Regions from separate parts of the Rhodopseudomonas julia genome, predicted to be linked through region 1. Evidence: predicted binding sites of a transcription regulator. Region 1 holds the regulator's gene; the other holds the start of a gene.

The links. The regulator LexA, encoded in region 1, represses DNA repair genes until DNA is damaged. The targets are predictions, from matches to a motif close to TGTTCNNNNTGTGTTCNG.
Region 2: a site for LexA is predicted at 2,208-2,225, ahead of J2R99_RS11985 (putative DNA modification/repair radical SAM protein). Genes of this name have one in related genera too.

The regions. Positions count from the first base shown of each region.
Region 1 covers NZ_JAUSUK010000002.1:1,397,298-1,404,947, reverse strand. Annotated here, with positions in the region: gene gltA (citrate synthase) at 1-746, opposite strand, end outside; gene gltX (glutamate--tRNA ligase) at 949-2,373, opposite strand; gene J2R99_RS15850 (ComEC/Rec2 family competence protein) at 2,471-4,675, shown strand; gene lexA (transcriptional repressor LexA) at 4,704-5,417, opposite strand; gene J2R99_RS15840 (molybdopterin molybdotransferase MoeA) at 5,519-6,724, opposite strand; gene moaC (cyclic pyranopterin monophosphate synthase MoaC) at 6,721-7,203, opposite strand; gene trpC (indole-3-glycerol phosphate synthase TrpC) at 7,200-7,650, opposite strand, start outside.
Region 2 covers NZ_JAUSUK010000002.1:595,489-603,138, forward strand. Annotated here, with positions in the region: gene curA (NADPH-dependent curcumin/dihydrocurcumin reductase) at 1-860, opposite strand, end outside; gene J2R99_RS11975 (flavin reductase family protein) at 995-1,552, shown strand; gene J2R99_RS11980 (HD domain-containing protein) at 1,557-2,129, shown strand; gene J2R99_RS11985 (putative DNA modification/repair radical SAM protein) at 2,241-3,452, shown strand; gene J2R99_RS11990 (UdgX family uracil-DNA binding protein) at 3,452-4,915, shown strand; gene J2R99_RS11995 (LrgB family protein) at 4,938-5,645, opposite strand; gene J2R99_RS12000 (CidA/LrgA family protein) at 5,629-6,051, opposite strand; gene J2R99_RS12005 (LysR family transcriptional regulator) at 6,143-7,051, shown strand; gene J2R99_RS12010 (RrF2 family transcriptional regulator) at 7,152-7,607, shown strand.

The sequences.
Region 1 (7,650 bases):
GGATTGGCGCCGGAGGAACCGGCAAGCCGCACCGTCGACGTCGATGCATTCTGCTCATGATCGGCATGGAGGATGAAGATCCGGTCCATGGCGCGCGACAGGATCGGATCGACCTCGTATTCCTGACAGGGAACGGCGAAGCACATCCGAAGGAAGTTCGTAGCGTAATCGAGGTCGTTCTTCGGATAAACGAAGGGCTGTCCGATGTGGTACTTATACGCCATCGCCGCGATGGTAGGCACCTTGGCGATCATCCGAAGCGAGGCGACCATGCGCTGGTAAGGATCGGCGATATCGGTGGAGTCGTGGTAGAAGGCTGACATTGCGCCGACCATCGCCACCATGATGGCCATCGGATGCGCGTCGCGCCGGAAGCCCTGGAAGGAGCGCGACATCTGCTCGTGCACCATCGTGTGGTGCGTGACCCGGTAGTCGAAGTCCGCTTTCTGCTCCTTCGTCGGCAATTCGCCGTACAGCAGGAGGTAGCAGGTCTCCAGAAAATCGCCGTGTTCGGCAAGCTGTTCGATCGGGTAGCCGCGGTAAAGAAGGGTGCCCTCGTCACCGTCGATATAAGTGATTTCAGATTCGCAAGCGGCCGTTGAGGTAAAACCAGGATCGTAGGTGAACCGCCCGGTTTCTCGATACAACGATGAGATGTCGACGACCGATGGCCCGATTACTCCCTCGCGAACCGGGAAGTCCCAGTTCTCATTACCGATGCTCAAGGTCGCCTTGGAGTCGCTCATACACTTCACCCCTTTGTGGATCGACGCGAGACTCCAGCATGCGCAACTTGAGCTGCGCCTCCCCCCGGAAGAGTCCGCGTCGTGGATGTTTAGCTGTCCCGAGTGCTATCGGCTTTTGCGCTGCACCGCAAGATGAGAGCGGGCGCTGAGCTTACGTGAAGGGCAGGGGCGGCGCCTGAGGACGCCGCGTCCGCCATGAGCATTACGCAACGCTTGCCTGGTCGGCGATACGGGCGAGCGTCTCTTCACGTCCAAGGGCGAGCATCACGTCGAAGATCCCTGGCGACGATGTCGAGCCTGTCAGCGCAGCACGCAGGGGCTGTGCCAGCTTGCCAAGTTTGATGCCTTCCGATTCTGCCAAAGTACGCACCGCGCCTTCCAACGGCTCGGTTTCCCACGCGCAATTGCCGAGGGCATCCCGCAGAAGACCGAGGCGACGGCGAGCGTCCTCGTCGAGCAACCCTTCTGCGTTGCTGTCGAGTGTCAATGGCCGCGCCGCGAACAGGAAGGTCGCATTGTGCACCAGTTCGACCAGCGTCTTCGCGCGCTCTTTCAGGCCCGGCATGAGCTGCATGAGCTGCGTACGCTGCGCCGCACTCAATTCCGCCGGAAACGCCGGTGGTGTCTCCATCTCAGGAAGGATCTTGAGCATGTCGGCAACGAGCCGTGCATCGTCCGCCTGTCGGATATAATGCCCGTTTAGGTTTTGCAGCTTGACGAAGTCGAAGCGCGCCGCGCCCTTGCCGATCGCGTCAAGATCGAACCATTCCGTCGCCTGCTCTGAGGAGAAAATCTCCTCGTCCCCATGGCCCCAGCCGAGGCGTGCGAGATAGTTCCGGAGCGCCTCCGGAAGGTAACCCATCGCGCGATAAGCCTCCACGCCGAGCGCGCCATGACGTTTGGAGAGCTTGGCGCCGTCCGGGCCATGGATGAGCGGGATATGCGCCCATTGTGGCACCTGCCAGCCAAGCGCTTCGTAGATGATGCCCTGTCTGGCGGCATTGGTGAGGTGATCGTCGCCGCGAATAACGTGGGTGACGCCCATATCGTGATCGTCGACCACGACGGCCAGCATGTAGGTGGGCGTTCCGTCCGAGCGCAGGATGATGAAATCATCGAGGTCGCGGTTCGGGAAGGTAACGCGGCCCTGCACATGGTCTTCGACGACCGTCTCTCCGTCCTGCGGAGCCTTGATGCGGATGACCGGCTTGATGCCTTCCGGCGCTTCGGACGGATCGCGGTCTCGCCAACGCCCGTCATAGCGGGGAGGCCGTCCCTCGGCGCGCGCGGTCTCGCGCATCTCCGCCAGCTCTTCTTGTGAGGCATAGCAGCGATAGGCGTGGCCGCTTTCAACGAGCTGCCAGGCCACCTCGGCATGGCGCTCCATGCGGGCGAATTGGGAGATGGGTTCTCCGTCCCAATCGAGGCCGAGCCAGGAGAGTCCGTCCAGAATGGCTGCGATGGCAGCATCGGTCGAGCGCTGGCGGTCGGTGTCCTCGATCCTGAGCAGCATTTTGCCGCCGCGGCCCCGCGCATAGAGCCAGTTGAAGAGCGCCGTACGTGCGCCGCCAATGTGCAAAAAGCCGGTTGGCGAGGGAGCAAAGCGGGTAATCGGATGAGATGACATGGTGGTTTTGGCTGGCAAAGGGGCGGGGCGATTGGTTGATGCCCGGCCCACGTGTAAGATTGGCTCGGTCTAGCCACAGCGCCGGATGCTTGCAAGCATGGAACCAAGCGGCGGACAGTCAAGCGCGGCGGATGGGGAGCGGCCCTCGCAAGACGGTCGCCGCATCGAAGGCTTTTTGCCGCCTGGCCGGCTTACCCGCTTCGGCTACGGCCTTGCGTCTCATGCGGCACATCTGAGAGACCAAGTCGCGCACGATTTTGAGGAGCGGCGCGGCTTTCTGTTTCTGGCCGTAGGCTTCTCTTGTGGCGCGGCCACCTATTTCATCTTGCCACGCGAGCCTTTGCTTTCGGCGCTTCTGCTCGCAACCGGCACTGCGGTGTTTGCCGCATTCCTTGCGTGGCGGCGCGGTGGTGGCGCCTATCCGTTGGTTCTCGTCGCCTGCTTTCTGGCCGGGATGTCTGCGGGCAAACTTCGCGTCGAAAGCCTTCGAGCGCCGATGGTCGAACATCCGCTGAGTGGCCAGCTTACCGGCCGGGTGGTGGCGGTGGAGACACGTGCTGAACGAACGCCGCGGGTGGTCCTCGACCAGGTGAGCATCGAGCGGCTTCCTGCAGAGGAGACGCCACACAAGATCCGGCTCACGTTGCGCACCGATCTGCCGCCGCTTGGGGCGAGGGTAGAGGGCAGTGCAAGGCTGGCACCGCTGCCGGGCCCGGCGATGCCCGGAGGGTACGATCCCGCGCGGGCGGCGTTCTTCGATGGGATCGGCGCTTCCGGTTTCGTCTTTGGTGCGTTGACGGTCGTCGAACCAGTGAGCGGCGTCCATGTGTTCGTGGCGATTGCCGCCATCCGTCGAGCGATCGCACAGCGGATTACCGACGCCGTGGCGGGCCCCGCTGCTGCGATCGCCGCAGCGCTTCTCGTCGGTGATCGTGGCCAGATCGCGGATGCGGACGTCGATGCGCTCCGGATCGCGGGGCTTGCGCATATTCTCGCAATTTCGGGCCTGCATATGATGCTGATCGCCGGCACGGCCTTCTGGCTCATGCGTGCGGTGCTAGCGCTTTCCGAACATGCTGCGCTCGTTCTGCCGATCCGTAAAATCGCGGCCGCTATCGCGCTTGCAGTCGGCGCTTTCTATTTGTCGATCTCAGGCGGCAACGTCGCGACGATCCGAGCCTTCGTGATGATCGCGGTCATGCTGACGGCCGTCTTTTTGGATCGTCCCGCTCTGTCATTGCGCAACCTCGCGATTGCGGCGTTCGTGGTGGTGGCGCTCCAACCCGAGAGTGTGCTCGAACCGGGCTTTCAGATGTCCTTTCTGGCCGTTGCAGCCTTGGTGGCGGCCTGGGAGGCCTGGCGCGACCGTCCGCGCCATGATCTTGCAGAACCCGCCCGAGGGCTCGCGCGGCTTCTCCGCAGGCCTATCGTTGCGATCGGTACGGTCGGCTTGACCACGCTCGTTGCGGGCCTGGCGACATCGCCGTTTGCGGCTTTCCATTTCGGACGGCTCGCGTCCTACTCGCTTCTGGGCAATCTCATCGCGATGCCGCTGGTTTCGCTCCTCGTCATGCCGGCGGGGCTCATCAGCCTGATCGCAATGCCGTTCGGTCTGGAAGTGTTGCCGTTGACCGTCATGGCATGGGGCATCGATCTCGTCCTCGCCTCGGCGCATTTTGTGGCGTCACTGCCCGGCGCCACGGTTCTTGTCCCACCGTTTCCTGCAATCGCGCTCATGCTGATGAGCGGGGGGATTCTGTGGCTCAGCCTGTGGCGCTCGCAGCTCCGCCTCTACGGTATAGCGCCGCTTCTGGTGGGGACATTCCTTGCCTGGCTGCTCGGCGCCGAGCCCGACGTTCTGGTGGACGAGGCGGGCAGGGCGGTTGCAGCCCGCGACGTTTCTGGCCACCTCCACGTCGTCGGTGCGCGGCAAGGCTCCTTCCTTCACGATGTCTGGCGCGAGGGAGAGCCGGAAGATGACCCCGCCGGAGCTCCAGGCTTTCGTTGCGATGACGAAGCCTGCGTTCTGGAGATGCCGGAAGGGTTGACCCTGTCGCGCGTCACAGATCCTGTGGCCTTTTCGGAAGATTGCCATCGCGCCGAGATTATCGTGACACAACTGCGCGCGCCCGCAGATTGCGCGGCGCGGTTTGTCATCGATCGCTCTGCGCTCGCCGCCCACGGAGCCCACGCTCTATTTATTGCTCACAGGGGACCGGACAGGGCCACTCCGCACCTCGAACTTCGTATGTCACGCCCATCGATCCGGCGACCCTGGCATGGGCCGCCGGCGCTCAGATGACGTCGAGACCAGGAAGGTCGACGAGCGCTCAGTAGCGGCGCAAAAGCCCCACGAGGCGGCCCTGGATCCGGACTCTGTCTGGGCCGAAGATGCGGGTCTCGTAGGCGGGATTGGCGGCTTCGAGCGCAATCGACGCGCCTTTGCGACGCAATCGCTTCAACGTCGCTTCTTCGTCGTCAATCAGCGCAACGACGACATCTCCGCTATCGGCACTGTCCTGGCGGCGGATGACTACGGTGTCCCCGTCGAGAATACCCGCCTCGATCATGGAATCGCCGCGCACCTCGAGTGCAAAATGCTCGCCCTTCGAAAGGAGATCCGGCGGCACGACGATGGAATGACTTTGGTTCTGAATGGCGGAGATCGGAACGCCTGCCGCAATCCGCCCCATGACCGGGACGCTTGCGCCGCGCTCGCTCTCTTCGAACGCTTCTTCCTCAGCCGGTTGCGGCGCCTTGCCGAGTCGCCCTTCGATCACGCTCGGGGTGAAGCCGCGCTGCTGCGGTCGCCCGAAGCTGGGATTGACCGCATCGGGGAGGCGAAGAACTTCCAGGGCGCGCGCGCGATTGGGCAGCCGCTTGATGAAGCCACGCTCTTCCAAGGCTGTGATGAGGCGATGGATTCCCGATTTCGACTTCAGATCGAGCGCGTCCTTCATCTCGTCGAACGAGGGCGGCACGCCCGATTCCTTCAGTCTTTCATTGATGAAGAGCAGAAGCTCGAGCTGCTTCTTTGTCAGCATTGCCGTCCCCTCGCGATGCGAGTCGCGTCTCGTGTACAAATCACGAACGCACACTACCTGTTCATGGCGTGTTCCACAAGCCTCGGGGAGCGCCGCGCGGGTTACGAGAGGGCTTGCGCGAGATCTATGACGGAAACCACATCGCCCGCCTTGGCCTCCGGAGCAAAGGGAGGACGGATGATGAGGGCGTCGCAACGGGCAAGCGTCGCAAGAAGCGACGAATCCTGGTCGTCGGCGACGGTGACGGCCGTTCGCCCCAGGCAATCGATGAAGCGCGCGCGCAAATATTGTTGGCGGTCACCGACCTCGGGCAACGCTGCTGCAAGCGGCAACAGCCTCGTTTGCTCGGTACCTTCGGCGCCCTGCATTGCCGCGATAAGCGGCTTCAAAAAAACGAGCGCGCAGATGAGGGCAGAGACGGGATTTCCAGGTAGGCCGAGTACCCGGGTGCGCCCGAGCGTACCGAACATGACCGGTTTGCCCGGTCGCATGGCGACCCGCCAGAAATCGACCTTCAGACCTTTCTCGGAGAGCGCCGGCTGGACGAGGTCGTGATCTCCGACCGAAGCACCGCCGATCACCACCAGGATATCCGCGTCTTTCGCCCCCGCTGCGGCATCCACAATCGCCTGTTTGTCGTCGATGACGACACCGAGGTCCCGCGCGACACCGCCACAGGCCGCGACCATCGCGGCGATCGCCATGCCGTTCGACGAAACGATCTGATCGGGCCCCGGTTCTTCTCCGGGCTCGACGAGTTCGTCGCCGGTGGAAAGAATGGCCACAATCGGTCTCTGCGCGACCGCAATGACGGCATGGTTCATGGCGGCGGCAAGCGCCGTCTCGCGGGTCCCGATCCGACGCCCGGCAGGAAGCAGCGTTTCGCCCTCTCGGAAGTCGAATGCCGCGGCGCGAATGTGTCGGCCCGCCGCCACTGGCTCCAGAACTTCGATGCACTCGCCGTCGGCTCTGGCATTTTCTTGAATGAGGATGGCGTTCGCTCCGGCGGGCACCGGTGCACCGGTGAAAATCCGGACCGTTTCGCCCGTGCCGATCGTGCCGGAAAAATGCGATCCTGCGCGTGCTTCGCCGATCTGGCGCAGCACTGCGCCGGCGGCGGTATCTTCCGCGCGGACGGCATATCCATCCATTGCGGAGGCACGGAACGGCGGTTGGTTGCGCTTTGCGGAGAGATCGCATGCAAGCACGCGACCGCGCGCCTTCGCCAGGGGAACGGTGTCTTCACCCCGTCGCGTGACGCCTGCGAGCATGCGGGCAACGGCATCCTCGACGGAAATCAAACTCATCTGTCCGAACGCCAATCGCCGGAAGCGCCACCGCTCTTTTCCTCAAGGCGGATATCCGAAATCGTCATGCCGCGATCGACGGCCTTCGCCATGTCGTAGATGGTGAGACAGGCGACCGAAACCGCTGTGAGTGCTTCCATTTCGACGCCCGTCTTGGCTTCGACCCTTGCCATCGCGCGCACCCGCAGCCCCGGCAGCTCCTTATCCGGGAGAATATCGACAGCGATCTTCGATAACGCCAAAGGATGACAAAGCGGGATGAGGTCTGAGGTGCGCTTCGCTGCCATCACGCCGGCGATGCGCGCCGTCGCGATGACGTCGCCCTTCTTCATGTCCCCGTCGACGATCAGGCGCAGCGTCTGTGCCGCCATGTGCACGCATCCGCTCGCGACGGCCACCCGCATGGTGACGGCCTTGTCCCCGACATCGACCATTTCCGCGCGCCCATCTTCGGAAAGATGGGTGAGGTGATCCTTCATTCGGCGTCCTGTGGGGCCGGTGAGGCAAGAAGCTGACGGGTCGCCTCGACGACATCGTCTGAGCGCATCAGGCTTTCGCCGACGAGGAAGGCATGGATGCGGGAGGCCTTCAACCGGGCGATATCCATCGGCGAAAAAATACCGCTTTCTCCAACAATTAGGCGGTCTTCCGGAATCAATTTCGCAAGCCTCTCCGATGTCGTGAGATCGGTGTGAAAGCTGCGCAGGTCGCGGTTGTTGATGCCGATCATCGGCGAAGCGAGGGCGAGTGCACGCTCAAGCTCCGCCTCGTTATGGACTTCGAGAAGGACATCCATGCCGTATTCGAAGGCGCTGTCTTCGAGCGCTCTCGCTTCGTCGTCGGAGACGGCAGCCATGATGATCAAGATGCAATCGGCGCCCCAGGCGCGCGCCTCGGCCACCTGGTAAGGCGTGAACATGAAGTCC
Region 2 (7,650 bases), 800 kb from region 1:
ATCTGATCCTTGAATTCCGTCTGGATGAAGCCGCGGATGGTGAGGCTCTTCGTCAGGATATCGCGCATCAAGCCCGGCAGCTTGTCCGGGCCCTCGAACGGGCCGGTGGCGTTGTATTGCGAGACGAGGCCGCAGACGGGCACGCGCGCATAAAAGTTGAGGAGCGGGCGCACGGCCTCGAAGACGGGGCCGCCGACATTTTCGAAATAGACGTCGATGCCGTCCGGGCAAGCGGCCTTCAGATCCTCCGCGAAGCTTTCGGAGCGATGGTCGATTGCCGCGTCGAAGCCGAAGTCTTCCGTGAGCGCCCGGCATTTTTCCGGTCCGCCGGCGATGCCGACGGCGCGCGCGCCCTTGATCTTGGCGATCTGGCCGACGGCGGAGCCGACAGGTCCGGTCGCCGCGGCGACGACGACCGTTTCGCCTTCTTTCGGCTTTCCGAGCGTCAGAAGCCCTGCATAGGCGGTGAAGCCCGGCATGCCGAGGACGCCGACGGCGGTCGTGACGGGCACTTTTTCGGGATCGAGTTTGCGCAGATGAGCGGCCTTTGCGACCGCATGCGTCTGCCAGCCGGAATAGGAGAGGACCATATCGCCGGAGGCAAAGTTAGGGTCGAGGCTTTCCACGACCTCCGCCACAGTCCCACCTTCCATCACGGCGCCGACCTCGACCGGGGCGGCGTAGGATTTCGCCGCGCTCATCCGCCCGCGCATATAGGGATCGAGCGAGAGGTAACGGATCTTGAGGAGGACTTCGCCCTCCTTCGGCGCCGGCACGGGCGCGGTCTCCGTGCGGAAATTCTCTGGCGTCGGCCGGCCCTCGGGGCGTGACGCGAGGAGGATCTGCGTGCTTTCTGTCATGGAATGAACCTGATTGAGATGTGATTGGATGTGTTGCTGCATCTATGCCGCAGGTGTGCCTTGGCGAGGCCTGAGCGGGTCTCAGACGGCATTCGGTGGCGGGATGGAGCCATGCCATTTCGGGGAGGCAGAGGATGACGGCGGTGAAGAAAATCGATTTCGACGTGTCGGATGTGCGGCGCTATCTGGAGCCCGGGCCCGTCGTGCTCGTCTCGTCCGCCCATCGGGGCGCGCACGACATCATGACGATGGGCTGGCACACGATCATGGAATTTTCGCCCTCTCTCGTCGGCTGCATGATCTCCGCCGGCAACCATTCCTTCGAGCTCATCCGTGCGAGCGGCGAATGCGTCATCAATCTGCCGACGACGGCGCTCACCGATACCGTCGTCAAGATCGGCAACACCTCCGGAGAGCGGATCGACAAGTTCGAGGAGTTCGGTCTGACGGCCGAGGCTGCCGAGATGGTGGGCGCGCCGATGATCGGCGAATGCCACGCCAATTTCGAATGCCGGCTGTTCGAGGATGCGCTCGTCGGGCGCTACAATTTCTTCGTCTTCGAGGTGGTGAAGGCGCATGTGGCGCCGGAGCCGGAACATCCCGAGACGCTGCATTACAAGGGCGGCGGCATCTTCATGGTCTCCGGCGAAATCATCGACAAGAGCGCGCTCTTCCGTCCGGGCATGCTGTGAGGGGATGATGAGGCAGGCGGACCTTTCCTGCGCGCTCGATTTTCTGCGCGCGGCGGAGCGGCTCAAGGACACGTTCCGCTCAGGCTTTACGGCGGAGGGGCGGCCGGAGAGCACCGCCGCGCACACCTGGCGGCTCGCCCTGATGGCGATCGTCTTCGAGAAAGATCTCGGCGAAATCGACTTCGGCCATCTCCTCAAGATCCTCATCGTGCACGATCTCGCCGAAGCCCTCTCAGGCGACGTGCCGGCGGTTGCGCAAATGCCGGGCGAGGAGAAGGCGGCGCAGGAGCGCGCCGATCTTATGGAACTGACCGCACCGCTCGATCCGCCGCGGCGGCAGACGATCCTCGATCTCTGGGAGGAGTATGAGGCGGGGGCGACGCCGGAGGCGCGGCTCGCCAAGGGGCTCGATAAGCTCGAGACGATCCTGCAGCACAATCAAGGGCTTAATCCACCCGACTTCGATTATCGATTCAATCTCGCTTATGGCCGCAGCGCCACCGATGCTCATCCTTTGCTTCAAGAGATCCGCGCGGTGCTGGACGCGGAGACGGAGGCGCGGGCCGAAAATTCCTGAATCGATTGAAGCCGATGGGCCGAGCTTCGGAGATCGTGATTCAGACACGGCGTTGGTTTCTCGCCGCATAACAGTATTGCGAACAAAAGAAGAACATGGCATCATCCCGGCATGGATGAGAAGCTCGCAACCAAGCTCGGCATTCTGGCGGACGCGGCCAAATATGACGTGTCCTGCGCCTCGTCGGGCGCGCCGAAGCGCAAGGCTGGCAAGAACGGGCTCGGCGCGACGGCGCCGTCCGGCATTTGCCACGCCTTCACGCCGGACGGGCGCTGCGTCTCGCTTCTGAAAATCCTTCTGACGAATTACTGCCTGTTCGACTGCGCCTATTGCATCAACCGGCGTTCCTCGAACGTGCCGCGGGCGCGTTTTTCGGTCGAGGAGGTGGTGCGGCTCACGCTCGAATTCTACAAACGCAACTATATCGAAGGCCTGTTTTTATCCTCCGGCATTGCGCGCTCGCCCGACCGGACGATGGAAGAAATGATGCGGGTGGCGAAGACGCTCCGGCGCGTTCACGGATTTCAGGGCTATATCCATCTCAAGGCCATTCCCGAGGCGAGCCCGTGGCTGATCGAAGAGGCGGGGCGGTACGCCGACCGGTTGTCGATCAATCTGGAGCTTGCGAGCGGGGCGAGCCTGAAAACGCTCGCGCCGGAAAAGAACGACCGGACGATCACTCACGCCATGGGGCAGATGCATGAGCGCATCTTGGAGGCGCGCGACGAGCGACGGCGTTTCTCTCCGGCCGGACAGAGCACGCAGGTGATCGTCGGGGCGGACGATGTGAAGGATGCTGCGATCATTCGCACGAGCGCCAGGCTCTACGGCGATTACGCGTTGAAGCGGGTCTATTATTCCGCCTTCAGCCCGATCCCCGAGGCGAGCGTCCTTCTGCCGGCGAAGGCGCCGCCGCTTCGCCGGGAAAACCGGCTTTATCAGGCGGACTGGCTGATGCGGTTTTACGGGTTTTCGGCCGACGAGGTCGCCGACAGCGGCGAGGACGGCATGCTGGCGCTCGATGTCGATCCGAAGCTTGCCTGGGCGCTGAAGCATCGCGAGCGCTTTCCCGTCGACGTCAATTGCGCGGAGCGGGAGATGCTTTTGCGGGTGCCGGGGCTCGGGCAGAGGGCCGTGGAGCGCATTCTCACCTCGCGCCGGCACCAGAAGCTGCGACTTCCAGATCTCGCGCGGCTGACGGCGGGCCTGAAACGGGCGCTGCCGTTTCTCGTCACGCCGGACCACCGGCCCGTCTCCCTCATCGACCGGCTCGATCTGCGGCAAAGGCTCGCCGAGCCGGCCCAGCAAATGAGCCTGTTCTGATGGCCCGCGTCCGCATCGATATGAAGGCGGGGGCGGATCTCGACGGTTTCCGCAAGGCATTGCGCGCCCTCGTACGCGACGGGGTCGCGCCCGACGATGTCGTCTTCGCGGCCGAGGGCGCGCAGGATCTCTTTGGTGAGCCGTTTGTCGGTGAGGCGCCGCCGGTCGCCCTGCCGCGTGTGGTGACGCGGCTCATCGCCGATGTCGTCTGCCACCGCGACCACGAACGCTATGGGCTTCTCTATCGGCTCGTCTGGAGAGTTCTGCACGGCGAGCGAGCGCTTCTCGAGGTGGCGAGCGATCCGCTCGTCTGCCGTCTTGCGCGCATGCAGCAGGAGGTGCGGCGCGACATCCATCATATGCATGGTTTTCTACGCTTTCGCCGTGTGGTGACGAAGGGGGGCGTGACGGAGAGTGAGACTGAAGGCTCTGGCATCGAGGACAAGGAACGCTTCGTCGCCTATTTCGAGCCGGGGCATTTCACCTTGGTTGCAGCTGCGCCCTTCTTCACCGAGCGCTTCGCCAATATGGCCTGGTCGATCCTGACGCCCGATGGCTCGCTGCATTGGGACGGCAAAGAGCTTGTCGAAGGGCCGCCGGCGCGCCGCGACCCGGCCGCTGCCGGCGACGGTTTCGAAGAGGGGTGGCGGACCTATTATGCGGCCACGTTCAATCCGGCGCGGGCCAATCCCAAATTGATGGCGCAGCATATGCCGCGGCGCTACTGGGCCGACATGCCGGAGGTGGCGGCGATCCCGGAACTCGTCAGCTCCGCGCCGGCGCGGGTGCGCGAGATGATCGCGCGCGAGGCAGCCGCGTCGCCCAAGCGCGCGCCGGAGAAGGCGCTCCAGAAAATGCGTGAGGATCGTCCGAAGAGCCTGCAAGACCTCAACGCATTGATTGCCGCCTCGGAGCCGCTGGTGTCGGGGGCGACACGCGCGGTGCTCGGCGAGGGCCCTCTAAATGCCGACATCGTCTTCGTCGGCGAGCAGCCGGGCGATCAGGAGGACCGCGAGGGCCGGCCCTTCGTCGGACCGGCCGGCCAGCTTCTCGACCGGGCGCTGGCGGAGGCTGGGATCGAGCGCGGCTCGGTTTATCTCACCAATGCCGTGAAGCACTTCAAATTCGAGATGCGCGGCAAGCGCCGCATCCACCAAAAGCCAAGTGTGTCGGAGGTGAAGCATTACCGCTGGTGGCTGATGGCGGAGCTCGAATTTCTGTCACCGCGCCTCGTCGTGGCGCTCGGCGGAACGGCGGCGTTGGCGCTTTCAGGCCGACAGGTTTCGGTGACGAAGACGCGGGGCCGGCAGGAGTTTCCACCGTTTGCCGGCTTTCTCACAGTGCACCCGGCCTATCTCCTGCGGTTGCCGGATGCGGAGGCCAAGGCGAGTGCCTACCGTGCCTTCGTCGACGACCTTCGGCAGGTGCGTGTGATTGCGGGGAAGAGACGGGAGGCGGCCTGAGGAAACGGGTTGAGGCGGCGGCTCAGAGATAGGGGAGACCGTGGGCGATCAGCGGTGCGACGAGGACGTTCAAAAGGCCGACGAGCACCATGACGAGGCCGGCGACGGAGCCTTCTTCGTGGCCGATCTCGTGGGCCTTGGCGGTGCCGCTCGCATGGGCTGCGACGCCGAAAAGGGCGCCGCGGGCGAGCGCCGATTTGACCGGCAGGATCGTCAGCATCAATTCGCCGAGGATGGCGCCGAAGACACCGGTCAGGACGACGAAGACGGCGGTCAGATCGGGGGCGCCGCCGATGTCGGAGGAGACGACCATGGCAAAGGGCGTGGAAACGGAGCGTGGCAGAAGGCTGAGGCGCAGGGCGTCGTCGAGACCGACGAGGCTTGCAAAGGTCCAGCCGGAGAGAATGGCCGTGGCGGTGCCCGCCAGCATGCCGACGACGAGGACCGGCCAGTGGCGCGCGATCAGGGCGCGCTGCTCGTAGATCGGCACGGCGAAGGCGACCATGGCCGGGCCGAGCAGGCTGACGAGCCAGCCGGTGGAGCGGATATAATCGCGGTAGGTCTCGTCGGCGGTGACGACGATCAGGATGAGAAGCGCCGGGGTGATCGCGAGCGGCATCAAAAAAGGCTGCCGCCAGCGCAGATAGATGCGCTTTGCCAGAAAATAGGTGCCGATCGTCAGAGCCGACCAGAAGAGGCCGTGGAGCAGGATTTCACTCGAAGAGAGCATTGCGGTCCTCCGCGGCCAGGCGGCGGCGATAATAGAGGTCCGCCGTCAGCGCCGTGACCGCCATGACGGAGGCTGTTCCCGCCAGGATGACGAAGAGGATCTTGAGGCCGAGCAAGCCGACGAATTCGCGGTGATCGACGACGGCGAGGACGGCCGGCACGAAGAACAGGATCATCTCCGCCAGAAACCACTGGGCGCCGCGGCGCATGCTGAAAAGGCTGAGACGGCCGGAGATCAAAAGCGCGAGGACGAGCGCCATGCCGACGATGCCGCCGGGCACGGGAAGCCCCGCAAGGCGCACGATCGTCTCACCGATCCCCCAAAACACGAAGATCGCCGCGATCTGTGCAAGACGGCTGTTGTGAAGGCTGCGGCGGAAGCGAAGCGCGAGGCTGCGGGGGGTCATCGATCTCTCCTGGAAGGAGCGGCATATAGTTGCACCTGATCGATCGACAAAATGAATTGACTGAATGGACTTCATTCCATATCGGAATGTCATGGAATTTCGCAATCTGCGGGCCTTTGTCGAGGTGGTCCGTCAAGGCGGTTTCACGCCCGCCGCGAAGGCGCTTTTCGCCACGCAATCGACGATCTCAAAGGCCGTGCGGCAGCTCGAAGACGAGATCGGCCTGCCGCTTCTCGATCGCATCGGCCATCGCAGCCACCTGACCGCGCCGGGCGAGGTGGTCTATCGAAGAGCCGTGAAGCTTCTGGCAGAGCGCGAAGATCTCGCGCGCGAGCTCGACGAGATCCGCGGCCTGAAGCAGGGGTCTTTGTCTCTCGGCCTGCCGCCGGTGGCGAGCAGCGCGTTGTTTGCGCCCCTGTTCGCGATCTATCGCCAGCGCTTTCCGGGCATCGATGTGCGCCTCGTCGAGCATGGCAGCGACCGGCTGGAGGAGATGCTGCGGACGGGCGAAATCGAAATGGCCGCCTCGCTTCTTCCTTTCGGGGAGGATTTTGAATGGCAGGGCGTGCGGCGCGAGCCGCTGATGGCGGTCATGCCGCGAGCCCATGCGCTTGCCGGGCGCCAGACGATAAAGATCGAGGATGTGCGCGAGGAGCCGTTCATCCTTTTCGAGGCCGGTTTCGGCTTGAACCGGATCATCGGGGACGCCTGCCGCCGACATGGGTTTTCGCCCGCGGTCGCCGCACGCAGCAGCCAGATCGAGTTCATCGTCGGCCTTGCGGCGGCGGGCCTCGGCATCGCCTTCCTGCCGCAGATCATTGCACCACGCTCGGAGGCGGGCCATGCTGCCTCGGTGCTTCTCGACGAGCCGGGGACTGCCTGGCATATCGCCATGATCTGGCGGCGCGGCGCCTATCTGTCCCATGCGGCCCGGGCCTGGCTTGCCCTCGTCGAGGAAATGCACCCCGATGAGGGGCGCGCCGAGCCGCCGCAGAGCTGACTGGAACGATCGTGCCGATGTCCCCCGCAAGCTTGCCGCAACGGCTTCAATATACTATCCAATTAATAGGAAATAGCCCAGCCCAGAGGTGCCCGCGCGGATGATTTCCCAGAAGGCCAAATACGCCCTGCGGGCGCTGCTTGCGCTCGCAGAAATGGAGAGCGATTCCATTTCCGCGGGCGAGCTTGCCAAGGGGGAGCGTATCCCGCGCAAGTTCCTGGAACAGATCCTGATGGAATTGAAGCGCGACGGACTGATCCAGAGCCGGCGCGGGGTCAATGGCGGCTATTTCCTGCTGAGGCCGGCGGATACGATCACCTTTGGCCATGTTCTGCGGCTTTTCGACGGTCCGATCGCGCCGCTTCCATGCCTCAGCCGGGTGGCCTATCGCCGTTGTGCCGATTGCAAAGACGAAGGCGCATGCCGTGTGCGCCGGGTTTTCGCCCATGTCGCCAATTCCGCGCGCGCCGTTCTCGACCAGACCACGCTCGCCGATGCGATCGCCGATCCCGATAGCGTGGATCGGATTGCCGGGCTCTCGATCGGCGCTTCCTGAGCCTTCTGCCGCCTCCGTGTCGCGGGCATTCCGCCTCCGTTGA